DNA from 4 places in the Streptomyces sp. NPDC040589 genome. Region 3 is predicted to be linked to each of the others. Evidence: riboswitches for the same ligand, from Rfam matches in the RefSeq annotation. Region 3 holds a riboswitch; each other region holds the start of a gene.

Region 1 (3,855 bases), on a different contig from region 3:
TCGCATTCCTCCAGCGCCCCGCCACGCGGCGTCGCGAAGAGGTCGTCCGGGGAGCGGACGTCGGTCGCGTTCCAGAAGTTGTTGAGGTCCGAGACCCGGTCGTTGGCCCCGCCCTCGGAGACGGGCGTGGCGGTGTATTCGAGGACGTACGGCCCTTCGAGGCGCCGCCGGAACCAGACGGTCGCTCCGCTCGGTACGTCGATGTCCAGGACGCCGCGGGAGGCGGTGACGGTGCCGCCGTCCTGGAGTTCGGTCGCCCACTGGGCGAGGCCGTGACAGAAGTCGTCGTGGGCGATCAGGCGGCGGTGACGGGGCGCGGCGTTCGCGGTCGCCGTCGGGGCGAGGGCGGCCAGGGCGGCTCCGGCAGCCAGGGCTCCGAACGTTCTCCGGGTGGTCGGCACGGGACACAGCTCCTTCGGAAAGCGCTTGCACTCACGACGGGATCACTGTGTCCCAACTGCCGCGTCCTGTCGATCCCTTGAGACGATCGGCGGCCGCGGACACACCGAAGGCCGGACCCGGGGATCGGGGTCCGGCCTTCGGCCGCGTGTCAGGCAGGTGGTCGTGCGATCGGTCAGCCCACGGAGACGCCGTGCGAGCGCAGGTAGGCGACCGGGTCCACGTCCGAGCCGTAGTCCGGCGTGGTGCGGATCTCGAAGTGCAGGTGCGGTCCGGTCACGTTGCCGGTCGCACCGGACAGACCGATCTGCTGCCCCGCCGTCACGGTCTGGCTGGCCGAGACGGAGAGCTGGGACAGGTGGGCGTACTGCGCGTACTTGCCGTCCTCGAGCTGGATGACGACCTGGTTGCCGTACGCGCCGCCCCAGCCGGCGGAGACGACCGTGCCCGCGCCGACGGCCTTGAGCGAGGTGCCGGTCGGGACGACGAAGTCGACACCGGTGTGGTAACCGCTGGACCACATGCTGCCGGACATGTGGTACGGAGTGCCGACGGCGGCGCCGTCCACCGGGAGGCTGAAGCCGGAGGCCTCGGCGGCCGGCTTGGCGGCGGCCGCCTTCGCGGCGGTGTCGGCCTTCGAGGACGACTCGGAGGCGGACGACTTCTCAGCCGACGCCTTCGGCTTCTCGGCCGCCTTGGGCGCGGACGACTGCGTCTTGGGCGCGCTCGCCGCCTTCTTGCCGACCGAGAGCTTCAGGCCCGGGTGGATCAGCGACGGGTCGGAGCCGACGGCGTCACGGTTGTCGGCGTAGAGCTTCTTCCAGCCGCCGCTGACGTTCTGGTCGTCGGCGATCTTCGCGAGATAGTCGCCGGCCTTCACGGTGTACGTGTGGGCGCCCGTGGCCTTTTCGGCGGCCTTCTTCTCGGCGGCCGGAGCGGACTGGACGGCCTTTTCCGGAGCCGACTGCGGGGTGGCGGCATGGGCGCCGGCTGCGCCCATGAGCGGAAGGGCGAGGGCGGCCCCGCCGGTTCCGGCGACGGCGATGGAGCGGGTGAAACGCTGGGACTTCGGGCGACGGTGCTTACCCTTCGCGGGCATGGCGGATTCCTCTCCGGCGCCTGCGAGGTGAGCTGTCGGGTGCGGGCTGGAGATGCCCGGCCGCGCCGAAGTGCGGCTGAACCCCAAGCCGTTCCGGGAACCGGAACAGGCGTCTTACCTGTGGGTCCCCCGCTCCTGCCATACACGGGTGAGTGTGTGCGGGCTCCGGGCGGCGGCAGGATTAGGCGTCCGTCCGGATTGGTGTGGAACGTAAGCGACCGAGACGCAATGGGACAAGCTTGCGGTTGCCTGTGAGGGCGTTTTTCTTGACGCATCAGCACATTTCCCGTCACCGAGCGTGGATTTCCGATCTCTGTTTTTCCTCAATGCCCCTGAATAGCGCAAGAATTACGTGAACATGACGACAACACATCGTCACGAATATGACGATGGTCACGCACCCCGACCTCATCTCCTTTACGATCGGGGCACGTTATACCGAAACACCTGAAGTACCTTATTCGACTCATTCGCCCTATTCGGACAGAACGGCTACTTGCGCTTAAGGCGGACGACCGCGGCATCCAGGTCCCCACGCAGGCCGACCCGCAGCCCGTGATGCGTCAGTACGGCCCCTCGGTGAACTTCGCCCGTTTCGAGGCATTCGTACGCTGCTGCCGGGTCGAGGCCCCGCAGCCGGAGCGCCGGAACGGGCTCGCCGTAGCGCTGCGCCTGGAGCCAGGCCAGGACGACGGTCTCGTCGCCGAGGACGTACTGCACCGCGCTCAGGCCGCCCTCCGGGGGCCGCAGCCGGTACAGGTCGCCGCGTTGCACCACGGGCCGGATCTCCTTGTAGAGCCCCACCCACTCCCGTGCCTCGGCGAGCTCCTCCGCCGTCCACCGCGTGAGGTCGCCGCCCACTCCGAGCACCCCGGCCATGGCACTGACGAACCGGAACCGCAGGGAGCTGGCCCGCTGGTTGAGCATGGCGTTCGGGCTGTCGGTGACCCAGGCGGCCATGACCCGGGCCGGATGGATCTGGCTGAAGCCGTGCTGGATGGCGAGCCGGTCGAGCGGGTCGGTGTTGTCGGAGGTCCACACCTGGTCCGTGCGGCCCAGCACCCCGAGGTCGATCCGGCCGCCACCGCCCGAGCAGGACTCGAAGGCCACCCCGGGGTGGGCCGCCCGCAGCCGGTCCAGCAGGGCGTACAGGGCGCGGACGTGGTCGACCCAGAGCCGCTGCGGGTAGGGGTCGTCCGGCCAGCCGGCGTCGGTGAAGCAGCGGTTGAAGTCCCACTTGACGTAGTCGATCGGCGCGCTGGAGAGCAGCCCGTCGAGCTGCTCCCACAGATACTCCTGGACGTCCTCGCGGGCGAGGTTCAGCACGAGCTGATTGCGGAATTCCGTCCGCTTTCGTCCCGGTTGGTACTGCACCCAGTCGGGGTGCGCGCGGTAGAGGTCGCTGTCCGCGTTGACCATCTCCGGCTCGACCCAGATCCCGAACCGCATGCCGAGGCCGTGCACATGGTCGGCGAGCGGCTTCAGCCCGCCCGGGAAGCGGTCGGGGTTGGGCGTCCAGTCACCGAGCCCGGCCCGGTCGCTGGTCCGGGACCCGAACCAGCCGTCGTCGACCACGAACAGCTCCACGCCCATGCCGGCGGCCCGCTCGGCGAGCGCCCGCTGCTGCTCCTCGGAGATGTCGAACTCGGTGGCCTCCCAGGAGTTGAACAGCACCGGGCGGTCCCGGTCCGCGTCCGGGACGACGTGGGTCCGCTGGTAGGCGTGCCAGGCGCGGCTCGCCCCGCCGAAGCCGCCGTCGCTCCAGAGCCCGGCGAAGACGGGGGTCGTGTACGACTCGCCCGTGGCCAGCATCAGCAGGCCCGAGTCGTCGTACCCGGCCCCGCCGGTGATCTGCACACGCGCGTCCGGGAGTTGGGCCACCGACACCCGCCAGGACCCGGACCAGCCCAGGGCGCAGCCGTAGACCTCCCCGCGCTCCTCGGTCGCGTCGGTGTCCAGCGCGACCCACGGCAGATGCTGGTGGGAGGTGTGGCCGCGACGGCTGCCGATGATCTTCTCGCCGTAGGTGAGGGCGGAGCGCGTCAGCCGGGACTCGGCGCCCCAGCGGCCGTGCAGCTGGGACAGCCGCCAGGTGTCGCGGTCGGGCAGGGTCCAGGTGGCGGAGTCGGCGCGCAGCACCTCGACGGCCGGTCCGTGGTTCTCCAGGGTCACCCAGCGCTCGACGACATCGGCCGAGGAGCGCATCCGGTAGTGCAGCGTGACGGCCAGATCGCCGTCGCGGAAGCGGAGCCGCAGCTCACCGTCATCGGTGTCATGGCCCTCGTAGGTCCACTCGGTGCCGCGCCGCTCGGCGGTGCGCACGGACAGGGCGGGGCGGGCGAAGCGGGGGCCGCCCT
Region 2 (3,855 bases), on a different contig from region 3:
CGTCCAGGTAGTGCTCGACGGGGTCGCGGCCGTCCTGCGGTCCGGCCGTCTCCAGGATCTGCCCGGTCACCAGCCGTTCGAACGCCTCGGCCTGCACCCGCACCGCCTCCGGACCGAGGTCGGCCAGGGTGTGCGAGGCACGGGCGAAGAGGAAGTCGCCGGTGAGGACCGCGACGGAGTTGCCCCAGCGGGTGTTCGCACTCGCCACCCCGCGGCGCACCGTCGCCTCGTCCATCACGTCGTCGTGGTACAGCGTGGCGAGGTGGGTCAGCTCCACGACGACGGCCGACGGCACGATCCCGGGCGCGTACGGGTCACCGAACTGGGCGGAGAGCATCACGAGCAGCGGACGGAACCGCTTGCCGCCGGCCCGCACCAGGTGCTGGGCGGCCTCCGTGATGAAGGGCACCTCGCTCTTGGTGGCCTCGAACAAGCCTTCCTCGACAGCCGCCAACCCGGCCTGGACATCGGCTTCCAGAGCCTGGTCCCGCACGCTCAGCCCGAACGGCCCGACGTCGGTCACGAGGGGTCTCCTGTCTGCTGTGTCTGCCGGTGATTACGCGGATTGTCGATAGGTCGCTGCCATCACTCGACTCAGCGTATCCGGTCACGTTTCGATCACCGCCAGCGCCCATGGTTACAGGCCGGGTGGTATCTGATCACGACCGTTATGTTTTCGATCAGCTCATAAGAACAGACATTTATCGACTTACCAGGAGGTAGTGAGATATACACGATTTGCCATGATGATTGAGCAAATTCCCATTGGCGGGAATTGCCCCACAGGCTCGTGATCAGTGAGTTGAATCACGTTAACCCCTTTGTCGCCCCACCTCGGCATCGACCCGTACCCCCTTCAGCCGAACGCCAGTTGAGCCTTGGCTCTCGCAAAGGATCAAGCGGACCAAACACCCCCGACCAAGGTCAACCACGCGATATGTGACTCCGGTGCTTGTTCCCGACATGTGCTCTCGCATACGTTCCCGGCCTGTCCGGCGGACGCCGAATCCTGCCACCGCCCGGACCCCCACACGAACCGACCACTCACGCAGGGCAGGAGCGGGGGACCCAGGTAAGTCGCCGGTCCGCACAGCGGCACGGCTCGGGGTGAAGCCGCGTACGGCAGTACACCGCCATACGCGGCCGGGCACCTCCCGGCCCGAACCCGACAGCTCACCTCGCAGGCGCCGGAGAGGAATTTCGCCATGGCCGGACGAGGCAAGCACCGTCGCCCCAGAACCAACCCGCTCTCCCGAGGTGTCGCGATCGCCGGCACCGGCGGAGCGGCACTGACCCTCCCGCTCCTCGGAGCCACCTACGCGAGCGCGGCCGAGGCGCCGCAGAGCGCACCCGCCGTCGCACAGTCCGTGCCGCAGGCGGCCCAGCCCAAGTCGCTCACGTACACCGTGGTCAAGGGCGACACGCTCTACCGCATCGCGGACAAGTACGACGTCGCGGGCGGCTGGAAGAAGCTCTACAAGGACAACCGCTCCGCCGTCGGCGACAGCCCGAAGCTGATCCACCCGGGTCTGAAGCTGAAGGTGTCGACGACCAAGGCGCCCGCCGCGAAGAAGGCGACCAAGTCGTCCGCCCCCGCCAAGCCCGCCGGTGGCGCCGCCAAGGCCACCCAGGCCTCCGCGAAGACCTACGCCAACAACCTCGACGGGTGGATCCGCGAGGCGCTGGACGTCATGGCGCAGAAGGGCATTCCGGGGTCGTACGACGGCATCTACCGCAACGTCATGCGCGAGTCGTCCGGCAACCCCCAGGCGATCAACAACTGGGACTCCAACGCCGTCAAGGGCACCCCCTCCAAGGGCCTGCTCCAGACCATCGACCCGACCTTCCAGGCCTACCACGTGGACGGCACGTCGTGGGACCCGTACGACCCGGTCGCCAACATCACGGCGGCCTGCAACTACGCGGCCGACCGCTACGGCTCGATCGACAACGTCAACGGCCCGTACTGAGCCGTCCCGCCCAGCAGTCGCTCGAGGACGACGGCGATGCCGTCGTCCTCGTTCGACAGGGTGATCTCGTCGGCCACGGCCTTGAGTTCGGGATGGGCGTTCGCCATCGCGACGCCGTGGGCGGCCCAGTCGAACATCGGGATGTCGTTGGGCATGTCACCGAAGGCGATGGTGTCCGCCGGCCGCAGCCCCAGATGCTCGGCCGCCAGCGCCAGGCCCGTCGCCTTGGTGACGCCGCACGGCTGGAGCTCGACCGTGCCGGGCCCCGACATCGTCACCGTCGCCAGTGAGCCGACCACCGAACGGGCCGTCGCCGCCAACTCGTCGTCCGTCAGGTAGGGGTGGCGCAGCAGCACCTTGCTGATCGGCTCGCCCCACAGGTCGTCGCGCCGCTCGACCCGTACGGCCGGCAGGGTCGGGTGCGGCATCAGATAGCCCGGCTCGATGAGCGTGAGCCCGTCGACCCCGTCCTGGTCGACCGCGGCGTACACCTGCCCCACCTCGGCCTCGATCTTGCCGAGCGCGGTCTCCGCCAGTTCCCGGTCCAGGGTGATGGACCACAGCAGCCGGTCCGCGCCCGCGTCGTACACCTGCGCGCCCTGCCCGCACACCGCGAGCCCCGTGCAGCGGAGGTCGTCGAGGAGCGGTCGCACACGCGGCGCCGGCCGGCCCGTCACCACGAGGTGCTGGGCACCGGTGTCCGCCACCCGCGCGAGCGCGGCGAGCGACCGGTCGGAGAGGGTGTCGTCGCCGCGCAGCAGCGTTCCGTCCAGGTCGGTGGCGATGAGTGAATATGCGATGGGTGCGGCCATGATCAGAGAATACGGACAGCGCGCCCGTTCGTTTCATCCCCCGGCGCACACCGATTGCCCGGTTGAAGGCCTCTGTACCAGTTGGCAACAACATGGTCCGCTACCTACCGTCGGGGCCGTCTCGAGCGGTACCTTCCATGTGTCCAGGGGGGACTTGATCGGGGGGTCGGGTTGAGCAGTGGGCGCATTCGCGTGGCTGGGCCCGGGGAGCTCGGCGAAGGGGAAAAGGAGCGCTGGCGCGCACTGCGCGCTGCCTCCGAGGCACCGCGCAACCCTTTCATGGAACCGGAGTTCACCGAAGCCGTCGGCCTGGTGAGGCCGCAGGCCCGGGTCGCGGTGGTGTACGAGGGGCTGGAGCCGGTCGGCTTCCTGCCCTATGAACGGGGCCCGTTGGGCCAGGGCCGGGCGATCGGGCTCGGCGTCTCGGACGCGCAGGGGGCGATCCTGCGGCCGGGCCTGGACCTGGACACGGGCCGGCTCCTCAAGGCCTGCTCGGTGTCGAGCTTCGCCTTCGACAACCTGGAGGCCGAGCAGCGGCTGTTCGTCCGGTACGCGGCCGAGGAGCACGCCACCTACGTCGTCGACGTGGAGAAGGGCTACGAGACGTACGAGTCGGTGCTGCGCGCCCAGTCGCCGAAGTTCCTGAAAACCACCCTGGCCAAGGAGCGCAAGCTGGGCCGGCAGGTCGGCGAGCCGCGGTTCGTGTTCGACGAACGCGACCCGGCCGCGCTGCGCACCCTCATGGAGTGGAAGTCGGCGCAGTACCGCAGGACGGGCCGGCAGGACCGCTTCGCACGGGAGTGGATCACCCGGCTCGTGGGACGGCTGGCCCGGACCCGGGCACCGGAGTGCGCCGGCACGCTGTCCGTGCTGTACGCCGGGGAGCGGCCCGTCGCCGCGCACTTCGGACTGCGCTCGGCGTCCGTCCTGGCCTGCTGGTTCCCGGCCTACGACCCGGAGTTCGCGAAGTACTCGCCGGGTCTGGTGCTGCACCTGCGCATGGCCGAGGCGGCGGCCGCCGAGGGCATCGGCGTGCTCGACCTGGGGCGGGGCGCGGCGGAGTACAAGGACGC
Region 3 (3,855 bases):
TCCTGCTGTCCGCCGCCGTCTCCCTCGACGGCTACCTGGACGACACCGGGCCCGAACGCCTGCTGCTGTCCGGCCCGGCCGACTTCGACCGGGTCGACGAGGTCCGGGCGTCCGTCGACGCGATCCTGGTCGGCGCCGGCACCATCCGCGCCGACAACCCGCGCCTGCTGGTCAACTCGGACCAGCGGCGCGCCGCCCGCACGGCTGCAGGCCAACCCGAATACCCCCTCAAGGTCACCGTCAGCGGCACCGGCGACCTCGACCCCGAGGCGCGGTTCTGGCACACCGGCGGCGAGAAGGTCCTCTACACGACCGACCAGGGCGCCGAGCGTGCCCGAGCCCTCGGCCTCGCCACCGACGTGGTCCCCCTCGGCACCGACCTCGACTGGCGGCGGCTCCTCACCCACCTGCACGACGCACGGGGCGTACGGCGGCTCATGGTGGAGGGCGGCGGCCTGATCCACACCCAGCTCCTCACCCAGGGCCTGGCCGACGAACTCCAGCTGGTGCTCGCACCGCTCTTCGTGGGCGATCCGAAGGCCCCCCGTCTCTTCGGGCCCGGCGGCTACCAGGGCGGCCGGCTCCGGCTGCTGGAGACACGGCGGATCGAGGACGTGGTCCTCATGCGCTACGAACCCACCGCCCCGGGCACCGGCTCCCTCGCCACCGCGGCCGACCACCACTGGCTGGCCCTCGCCTGCGAACTGGCGGACCTCTGCCCGCCGTCGGACACGGCGTTCAGCGTGGGCGCGGTGGTGGTCGCGGCCGACGGCACGGAACTGGCCCGCGGCCACTCCCGCGAGGGCGGCGACCCGGTCGCGCACGCCGAGGAGGCGGCCCTGGCGAAGCTCGACCCGTCCGACCCGCGGCTCGCCACCGCCACGGTCTACAGCAGCCTGGAGCCCTGCGCCCGCCGCGCCTCCCGCCCCGCACCCTGCGCCCGGCTGCTCCTCGACGCGGGCGTCCGCCGAGTGGTCACCGCCTGGCGCGAGCCGGACACCTTCGTCCAGGGCGCCGACGGCAGCGGCGTCCTGGCGGCCGGCGGGGCGAAGGTCGTCGCCCTCCTGGAACACGAGCAGCGGGCCAAGGCCCCGAACCGCCATCTGCTGCAGGGGGCGGATCCTGCCACTGAGTGAGGTGGTCACGAGTGGTCCCGCGGATGGCGTACACTGGAATCACAACGACGCGGGGTGGAGCAGCTCGGTAGCTCGCTGGGCTCATAACCCAGAGGTCGCAGGTTCAAATCCTGTCCCCGCTACTGAAGGCCGAGGGCCGGAATCCGAAAGGGTTCCGGCCCTCGGTGTATTTCCGGTGTTTCCGCACCCCCGTTACTGCCAGTGAGTGAAGCGCACCGCTCCGCATAACAACTGACACGCCGTCAATACCCGGCAGTCACTTACGGAGTGGTCAACTCGCCCGATTTGAGCCGGTCATGGCAGGTAAGTCCGCACGAAAAAGGTTAATGATCAAGTGGAATCGCTGGAATACACTCCCCGGGTCTATTAACGTTCGATAACGCAGCGCGGTCGTCCCAGCCGTCACAGAAGGCGGCTCCGTGCGCACGCGCCGAATCCCGAAAGGGAACCGGGGAACCACCACTTGGGGTGAATCGGGCGTAAGCCGCCGTGGAAGCACGGTCGGTATACGCGCGTAGGAGACCTTCCTGCTCCGAACCCGTCAGCTAACCCGGTAGGCGAGAAGGAAGGAAAGGAGTACGCCCACGTGGCGTCCAACCGGCCTGCCCCCGCGGCCCCGTTCGCGCGCAACCAGCGCGACACCGAGACTTTTGGCTACGGCGGTCAGCGCACCGACGAGGGCCCGTTCCAGGAGTGGAACCCCACCGAGGAATCCATCCGTCCCGTCCGTGGCCGGCATCGCGTCACCAAGCAGCGCGGCGGAGGCCTCGCCCGCAGCTCCACCGTCCTGGGCGTCGGCGTCATAGCCGCCGTGGGCGCGGGCGGCATGGCCAGCGCCCAGACCGGCAAGCCGCCGGTTTCCATCTCCGTGCCGGACCTGCCCTCGGTGGGTTCCCTCATCTCGGACGACGACACCCCCGCGGGCTCCTCGACTCCGCTCAGCGGTCTCGGCACCACCACGGCGGACACCGAGGAGAACTCCTCCGGCGCCGGCGAGGCGCTGCGCGCCCGGATCATGGCCCAGGTCGAGTACCAGCAGGACCAGATCGACACCAAGGCCGCGCAGGACGCCGCCGACGCCGCCGAGAAGGCGGCCGCGGAAGCCGTGGCCAAGGCCGAGGAAGAAGCCAAGGCCAAGGCCGCCGAGGCCAAGAGGAAGGCGGAGGAGGAGGCCAAGAAGAAGGCCGAGGCCGAGCGACTCGCCGCCCTCGCCAAGCAGTTCACGCTGCCGACCTCCTCGTACACCCTCACCTCGACCTTCGGTCAGGCCGGCGCCTACTGGTCCTCCGGCTACCACACGGGTCTCGACTTCGCCGCCCCCACGGGCACGCCGATCAAGGCGGTGCACAGCGGCACCATCACCGAGGCGGGCTGGAACGGCTCGTACGGCTACAAGACGGTCCTCACCCTCGATGACGGCACGGAGATCTGGTACGCGCACCAGTCCTCCATCGGCGTCAGCGTCGGCCAGAAGGTCAGCACGGGCGATGTCATCGGCCGTGTCGGTGCCACCGGCAACGTCACCGGCGCCCACCTGCACCTCGAGGTGCACTCCGGTGGCGCCGGCAGCGGGATCGACCCGATGGCGTGGCTGCGGGGCAAGGGACTGAACCCGTAAGCGGCACAAGCCAGTCGAAGCACCGGCAGCCCTGACGACGACCCCCCGACGTCAGGGCTGCCGGTCTCCGTTGTGCGCGCGGGCGTTTACAGGACCTTTGCGTCCGCCCTGGAATGAGCCGCTCCGGCACGGTCGTTGACGAGGAGCATGACTTCTCTTCGCAAGCTCGGATCCTCCGACCTCGAGATCTTCCCGCTCGCCCTCGGCGGCAACGTCTTCGGCTGGACCGCCGACGAGGCCGAGTCCTTCGCCGTTCTCGACGCGTACACCGCCGCAGGCGGCAACTTCGTCGACACCGCCGACGTCTACTCGGCGTGGGTCGACGGCAACCAGGGCGGCGAGTCCGAGACCGTCCTCGGCAAGTGGCTTGAGGCGCGCGGCAACCGCGCCGATGTCGTCGTCGCCACGAAGGTCAGCCAGCACCCCGAGTTCCAGGGCCTGACCGCCGCCAACATCAAGGCCGCCGCCGACGCCTCGCTGCGCCGCCTGCGCACCGACTACATCGACCTCTACTACACCCACTTCGACCAGCCCGACGTTCCGGTGGAGGAGATCATCGGGGCGCTCGACGAGCTGGTGAAGGCCGGGAAGGTGCGGCACATAGCCGCCTCCAACATCTCGGCGGAGCGGCTGCGGGCCTCCCTGGAGTTCTCCGACCGCGAGGGCCTCGCCCGCTATGTGGCGCTCCAGCCCCACTACAACCTGGTCTCCCGCGACACCTACGAGGGCGAGCTCCAGGACCTCGCCGAGCGCTCCGGACTGGCGGCCGTCCCCTACTACGCACTCGCGTCCGGCTTCCTCACCGGCAAGTACCGGCCCGGCACGACCGTCGACAGCGCGCGGGCCGGCGGTGCCGCCAAGCACCTGGAGACCGAGCGGGGCCTCCGGGTCCTCGACGCCCTGGACGAGATCGCCGCGACCCACGACGTCCCCGTCGCCACGGTCGCCCTGGCCTGGCTCGCGGCCAGGCCGACGGTGGCGGCGCCGATCGCGTCCGCCCGCACGGTGGAGCAGCTGCCGGCGCTGGTCGGAGTCGGGGACCTCACACTGAGCGAGGCGGAGGTCGACCGCCTCACGGAGGCTTCGGCCTGATCGGTCGCC
Region 4 (3,855 bases), on a different contig from region 3:
GCGGGCCTTCTCCGAGGGCACCGACAAGCACTCCGCCGAGGAGTTCGCCGCCGAGCTGGAGCGCGCCGGCGCCACGCTCGACGCGCACGCCGACCATCCGGGCGTCCGGCTGAGCCTGGAGGTCCCCGCTTCCCGGCTCGCCAAGGGCCTCGGCCTGATCGCCGACGCCCTCAGGGCGCCCGCGTTCGCGGACAGCGAGGTCGAGCGGCTGGTCAACAACCGTCTGGACGAGATCCCGCACGAGCTGGCCAACCCCGCCCGCCGTGCCGCCAAGGAGCTCTCCAAGGAGCTGTTCCCGGCGGGCTCGCGCATGTCGAGGCCCCGGCAGGGCACCGAGGAGACGGTCGCCGCGATCGACTCCGCGGCCGTACGCGGCTACTACGAGAAGCACGTCCGCCCGGCGACGGCCACCGCCGTGGTCGTCGGCGACCTCACCGGCATCGACCTCGACGCGCTGCTCGGCGACACGCTGGGCGCCTGGACCGGCTCCTCGGCCGAGCCGCGGCCGGTGCCGCCGGTGACCGCCGACGACACGGGCCGGGTCGTCATCGTGGACCGCCCGGGCGCCGTCCAGACGCAGCTGCTGATCGGCCGGATCGGCTCGGACCGGCACGACCGCGTCTGGCCCGCCCAGGTGCTCGGCACGTACTGCCTCGGCGGCACCCTCACCTCCCGCCTGGACCGCGTCCTGCGCGAGGAGAAGGGCTACACCTACGGCGTGCGGGCGTTCGCCCAGGTCCTCAGGTCCGCCCCGGACGGGACCGGTGCCGCGATGCTCGCCATCAGCGGCTCCGTGGACACTCCCAACACCGGCCCCGCCCTTGAGGACCTCTGGACGGTGCTGCGCACTCTCGCCGCCGAGGGGCTGACCGACGCCGAGCGGGACGTCGCCGTGCAGAACCTGGTCGGCGTGGCGCCGCTGAAGTACGAGACGGCGGCGGCCGTCGCGAGCACGCTGGCCGACCAGGTCGAGCAGCACCTGCCCGACGACTACCAGGCCGCGCTGTACCGGCAGCTCGCCGCGACCGGCACCGTGGAGGCCACCGCGGCGGCCGTCAGCGCCTTCCCGGTGGACCGTCTGGTGACCGTCCTCGTCGGCGACGCGGCGCAGATCAGGGGCCCCGTGGAGGCCCTCGGCATCGGCGAAGTCGCCGTAGTCGCCGCCGAGTAGCGGGAGGCGAGCGCCACGCGCGCGTAGGGGCCCTGGTTGTCTTCTAAGGCACCAGGGCTCCTTTATGTCCGAATTGGTGCGGGAGTTGCCTGTCTGCCCTGTGGGATGCGCTACAAAAGCCGGGATCCGTTTGGGAATTGAAAGTGGCGCCGCTTAGCGTCGTCCGGGCTGTTCGTCAGGCAGTGCGCCGCACCCGCGGCACCGGACAGTCATCGCCGAGTCCCCGTACGGCGCGAGCCAGGGGAGCCGGGGACCCACCGTAGTCCCTGGGGTGAATCGGACGCCCGCGCGAGTCGCGAGGGGGTCCGTAGGAGACCTTCCTGCTCCGAACCCGTCAGCTAACCCGGTAGGCGAGAGGGAAGGAAAGGACCAGCCACCACATGGCGTTCACGCGCGCCACCGGGAAGCACCGTCGTCCCAGCCGGATCCAGCGCCGCACGGCCCGCGCCGCGGGTGTCGCGGCCCTCGCCACCACCGGTGTCGTCGGCACCGTGGCCGCCCCGGCCTTCGCCGCGGAGCCCGCTGTCGAGCAGACGGGCCTCACCCCGGTCGTCACCATGGGCGACACCGTGGCCCAGAAGATCGACGCCCAGGCCGTCGCCCAGAAGCAGGCGGCCGAAGAGGCCGCCGCCAAGAAGAAGGCCGAGGAGGCCGCCCGCGAGCGCGCCGCCGAGGCGGCCAAGGAGGCCAAGGAGCGGGCCGAGGAGGCCCGCGAGGCCAAGGAGCGGGCCGCCCGCGAGGCCGAGCGCAAGCGCCTCAACACCTTCGTGTCCCCGATCTCCGGCTCGTACGTCTCCACCGGCTACAAGTCCGGCGGCGCCGTCTGGTCCTCCGGCAGCCACACCGGGGTCGACTTCCACGCCTCCAGCGGCACGGCCGTCCATTCGGTCGGCATGGGTGAGGTCGTCGAGGCCGGCTGGGGTGGTTCCTACGGCAACCAGGTCGTGATCAAGATGAACGACGGGACGTACACCCAGTACGGCCACCTGTCGTCCAGCAGCGTCTCGGTGGGCCAGAAGGTCACTCCGGGCCAGCAGATCGGCCTGTCCGGCGCGACCGGCAACGTCACCGGCCCGCATCTGCACTTCGAGGCCCGCACCGGCCCCGAGTACGGCTCCGACATCGACCCCGTCGCCTACCTCCGCTCGCACGGCGTGAACGTCTGAACATCTGACGGCGACTGTTCTTCCCGAAAGCCCCGGCTCCCCGAGCCGGGGCTTTCGGCGTTCGCCACGGCCGACTGTCCAAAAAATATCCCTGATTTCCTGCCTGCCGTCGGAAATTCCGGCTCATTGCAATAGAGTCACGGAACACACGTCGCCAGTCGACGTTTCACGGGGATTAAGGGGAGGTCGGTCATGCGTATTCCCGCGCACTCGGTGTGCACGGCCATCCGGGACGACATCGTCGCGGGTGTCTACGAGCGCGGCAGCCGGCTCACCGAGGAACTCCTCGCGCGCCGCTACGGCGTCTCGCGCGTCCCCGTCCGGGAGGCCCTGCGCACCCTGGAGGCCGAGGGCTTCGTGGTCACCCGGCGGCACGCGGGCGCGTGCGTCGCCGAACCCACCGAGCAGGAGGCCGCCGACCTGCTGGAGATGCGCATGCTGCTGGAGCCGCTGGGTGCCGCTCGCGCCGCCCAGCGCCGCACCGAGGCCCATCTGAAGGTGCTGCGCGGCCTGGTCAGGCTCGGCCAGGAGCGCGCCCGCCGGGGCAACAGCGACGACCTGCGCTCTCTGGGTGGCTGGTTCCACGAGACGCTCGCCCAGGCCTCCGGCAGCCCCGCGCTGACCTCGATGCTCACCCAGCTCCGGCACAAGATCGCCTGGATGTACGCCGTGGAGGCGCCGGCCGGACCCGTGGAGTCCTGGGCCGAGCACGGCGCGATCGTGGACGCGGTGGCGCGCGGGGACAGCGAGCGCGCGCGGGCGGTCACGGCGCTGCACACCGAGCGCGCGACGGCCGCGCACCGGCTGCGTTTCGGCTCCGCCGGGGAGCGCGCCGAGCGTGTGAGGAACTCGCAACATGCCGTAAACACGGCAAGCCTGCGGCATTAACACAGGAGCCGTATACAAAGAGTGGGTAATTCGCGGGGGATTATTTCTGCTGCCCGCCGACAAGAAATTCACCGGAAAGACGAAGAGCTCGCCCGATGAATTCGGACGAGCTCTTCAGGGTGCGCCGGGTCAGGCGCGGGGAAATACTCAGACGGTCTCGGGGAGCTCCTCGAGCCCCTCGGAGACCAGCTTGGCCAGCCGGTCCAGGGCGACGTCGGCGCCCTCGGCGTCGGAGGCGAGGACGATCTCCTCGCCGCCCTGGGCGCCCAGGCCGAGGACGGCCAGCATGGAGGCCGCGTTGACGGGGTTGCCGTCTGCCTTGGCGATCGTCACCGGGACGCCTGCGGCCGTGGCGGCTCGGACGAAGATGGAAGCGGGGCGGGCGTGGAGGCCCTCGGCCCAGCCGACGTTGACGCGGCGCTCAGCCATGTGTTGCTGCCCTTCGGTGTTCAGGGTTGTCTAGACCAGTTTCCCATAGCGTGAAGTTGTGCCGGAGCGGTCCTGGTGGCCGCCCCGGGGTGCCGTCGGATCGCGGCCTCGATCCGACTGACGCCCTCCACAGACTGCCTCGCGTCCGCTGTCGGACGCTAGCCGTACTCTGGGGCCCATGCAGACCTCGCCGGACCGGCA

The links. A riboswitch is a leader RNA that binds a small molecule or an ion and turns the genes downstream of it on or off. The one in region 3 is predicted to bind cyclic di-AMP.
Region 1: it holds a riboswitch for cyclic di-AMP, as region 3 does, so the genes downstream of both, ACZ58V_RS09855 (M23 family metallopeptidase) here and ACZ58V_RS22720 (M23 family metallopeptidase) in region 3, are expected to answer to the same signal.
Region 2: it holds a riboswitch for cyclic di-AMP, as region 3 does, so the genes downstream of both, ACZ58V_RS05945 (transglycosylase SLT domain-containing protein) here and ACZ58V_RS22720 (M23 family metallopeptidase) in region 3, are expected to answer to the same signal.
Region 4: it holds a riboswitch for cyclic di-AMP, as region 3 does, so the genes downstream of both, ACZ58V_RS38720 (M23 family metallopeptidase) here and ACZ58V_RS22720 (M23 family metallopeptidase) in region 3, are expected to answer to the same signal.

The regions. Positions count from the first base shown of each region.
Region 1 is NZ_JBVIWP010000002.1:628,404-632,258, forward strand. Features, by position in the region: gene ACZ58V_RS09850 (DUF6250 domain-containing protein) at 1-401, opposite strand, end outside; gene ACZ58V_RS09855 (M23 family metallopeptidase) at 575-1,498, opposite strand; cyclic di-AMP (ydaO/yuaA leader) riboswitch at 1,503-1,659, opposite strand; gene ACZ58V_RS09860 (alpha-galactosidase) at 1,991-3,855, opposite strand, start outside.
Region 2 is NZ_JBVIWP010000001.1:1,286,641-1,290,495, forward strand. Features, by position in the region: gene ACZ58V_RS05940 (polyprenyl synthetase family protein) at 1-523, opposite strand, end outside; cyclic di-AMP (ydaO/yuaA leader) riboswitch at 1,028-1,202, shown strand; gene ACZ58V_RS05945 (transglycosylase SLT domain-containing protein) at 1,206-1,970, shown strand; gene ACZ58V_RS05950 (HAD family hydrolase) at 1,934-2,782, opposite strand; gene ACZ58V_RS05955 (GNAT family N-acetyltransferase) at 2,954-3,855, shown strand, end outside.
Region 3 is NZ_JBVIWP010000005.1:19,107-22,961, reverse strand. Features, by position in the region: gene ACZ58V_RS22730 (dihydrofolate reductase family protein) at 1-1,136, shown strand, start outside; tRNA gene ACZ58V_RS22725 (tRNA-Met) at 1,185-1,258, shown strand; cyclic di-AMP (ydaO/yuaA leader) riboswitch at 1,555-1,711, shown strand; gene ACZ58V_RS22720 (M23 family metallopeptidase) at 1,723-2,754, shown strand; gene ACZ58V_RS22715 (aldo/keto reductase) at 2,902-3,846, shown strand.
Region 4 is NZ_JBVIWP010000014.1:120,125-123,979, forward strand. Features, by position in the region: gene ACZ58V_RS38715 (M16 family metallopeptidase) at 1-1,171, shown strand, start outside; cyclic di-AMP (ydaO/yuaA leader) riboswitch at 1,375-1,539, shown strand; gene ACZ58V_RS38720 (M23 family metallopeptidase) at 1,552-2,337, shown strand; gene ACZ58V_RS38725 (GntR family transcriptional regulator) at 2,530-3,225, shown strand; gene ACZ58V_RS38730 (HPr family phosphocarrier protein) at 3,373-3,654, opposite strand; gene ACZ58V_RS38735 (bifunctional acetate--CoA ligase family protein/GNAT family N-acetyltransferase) at 3,833-3,855, shown strand, end outside.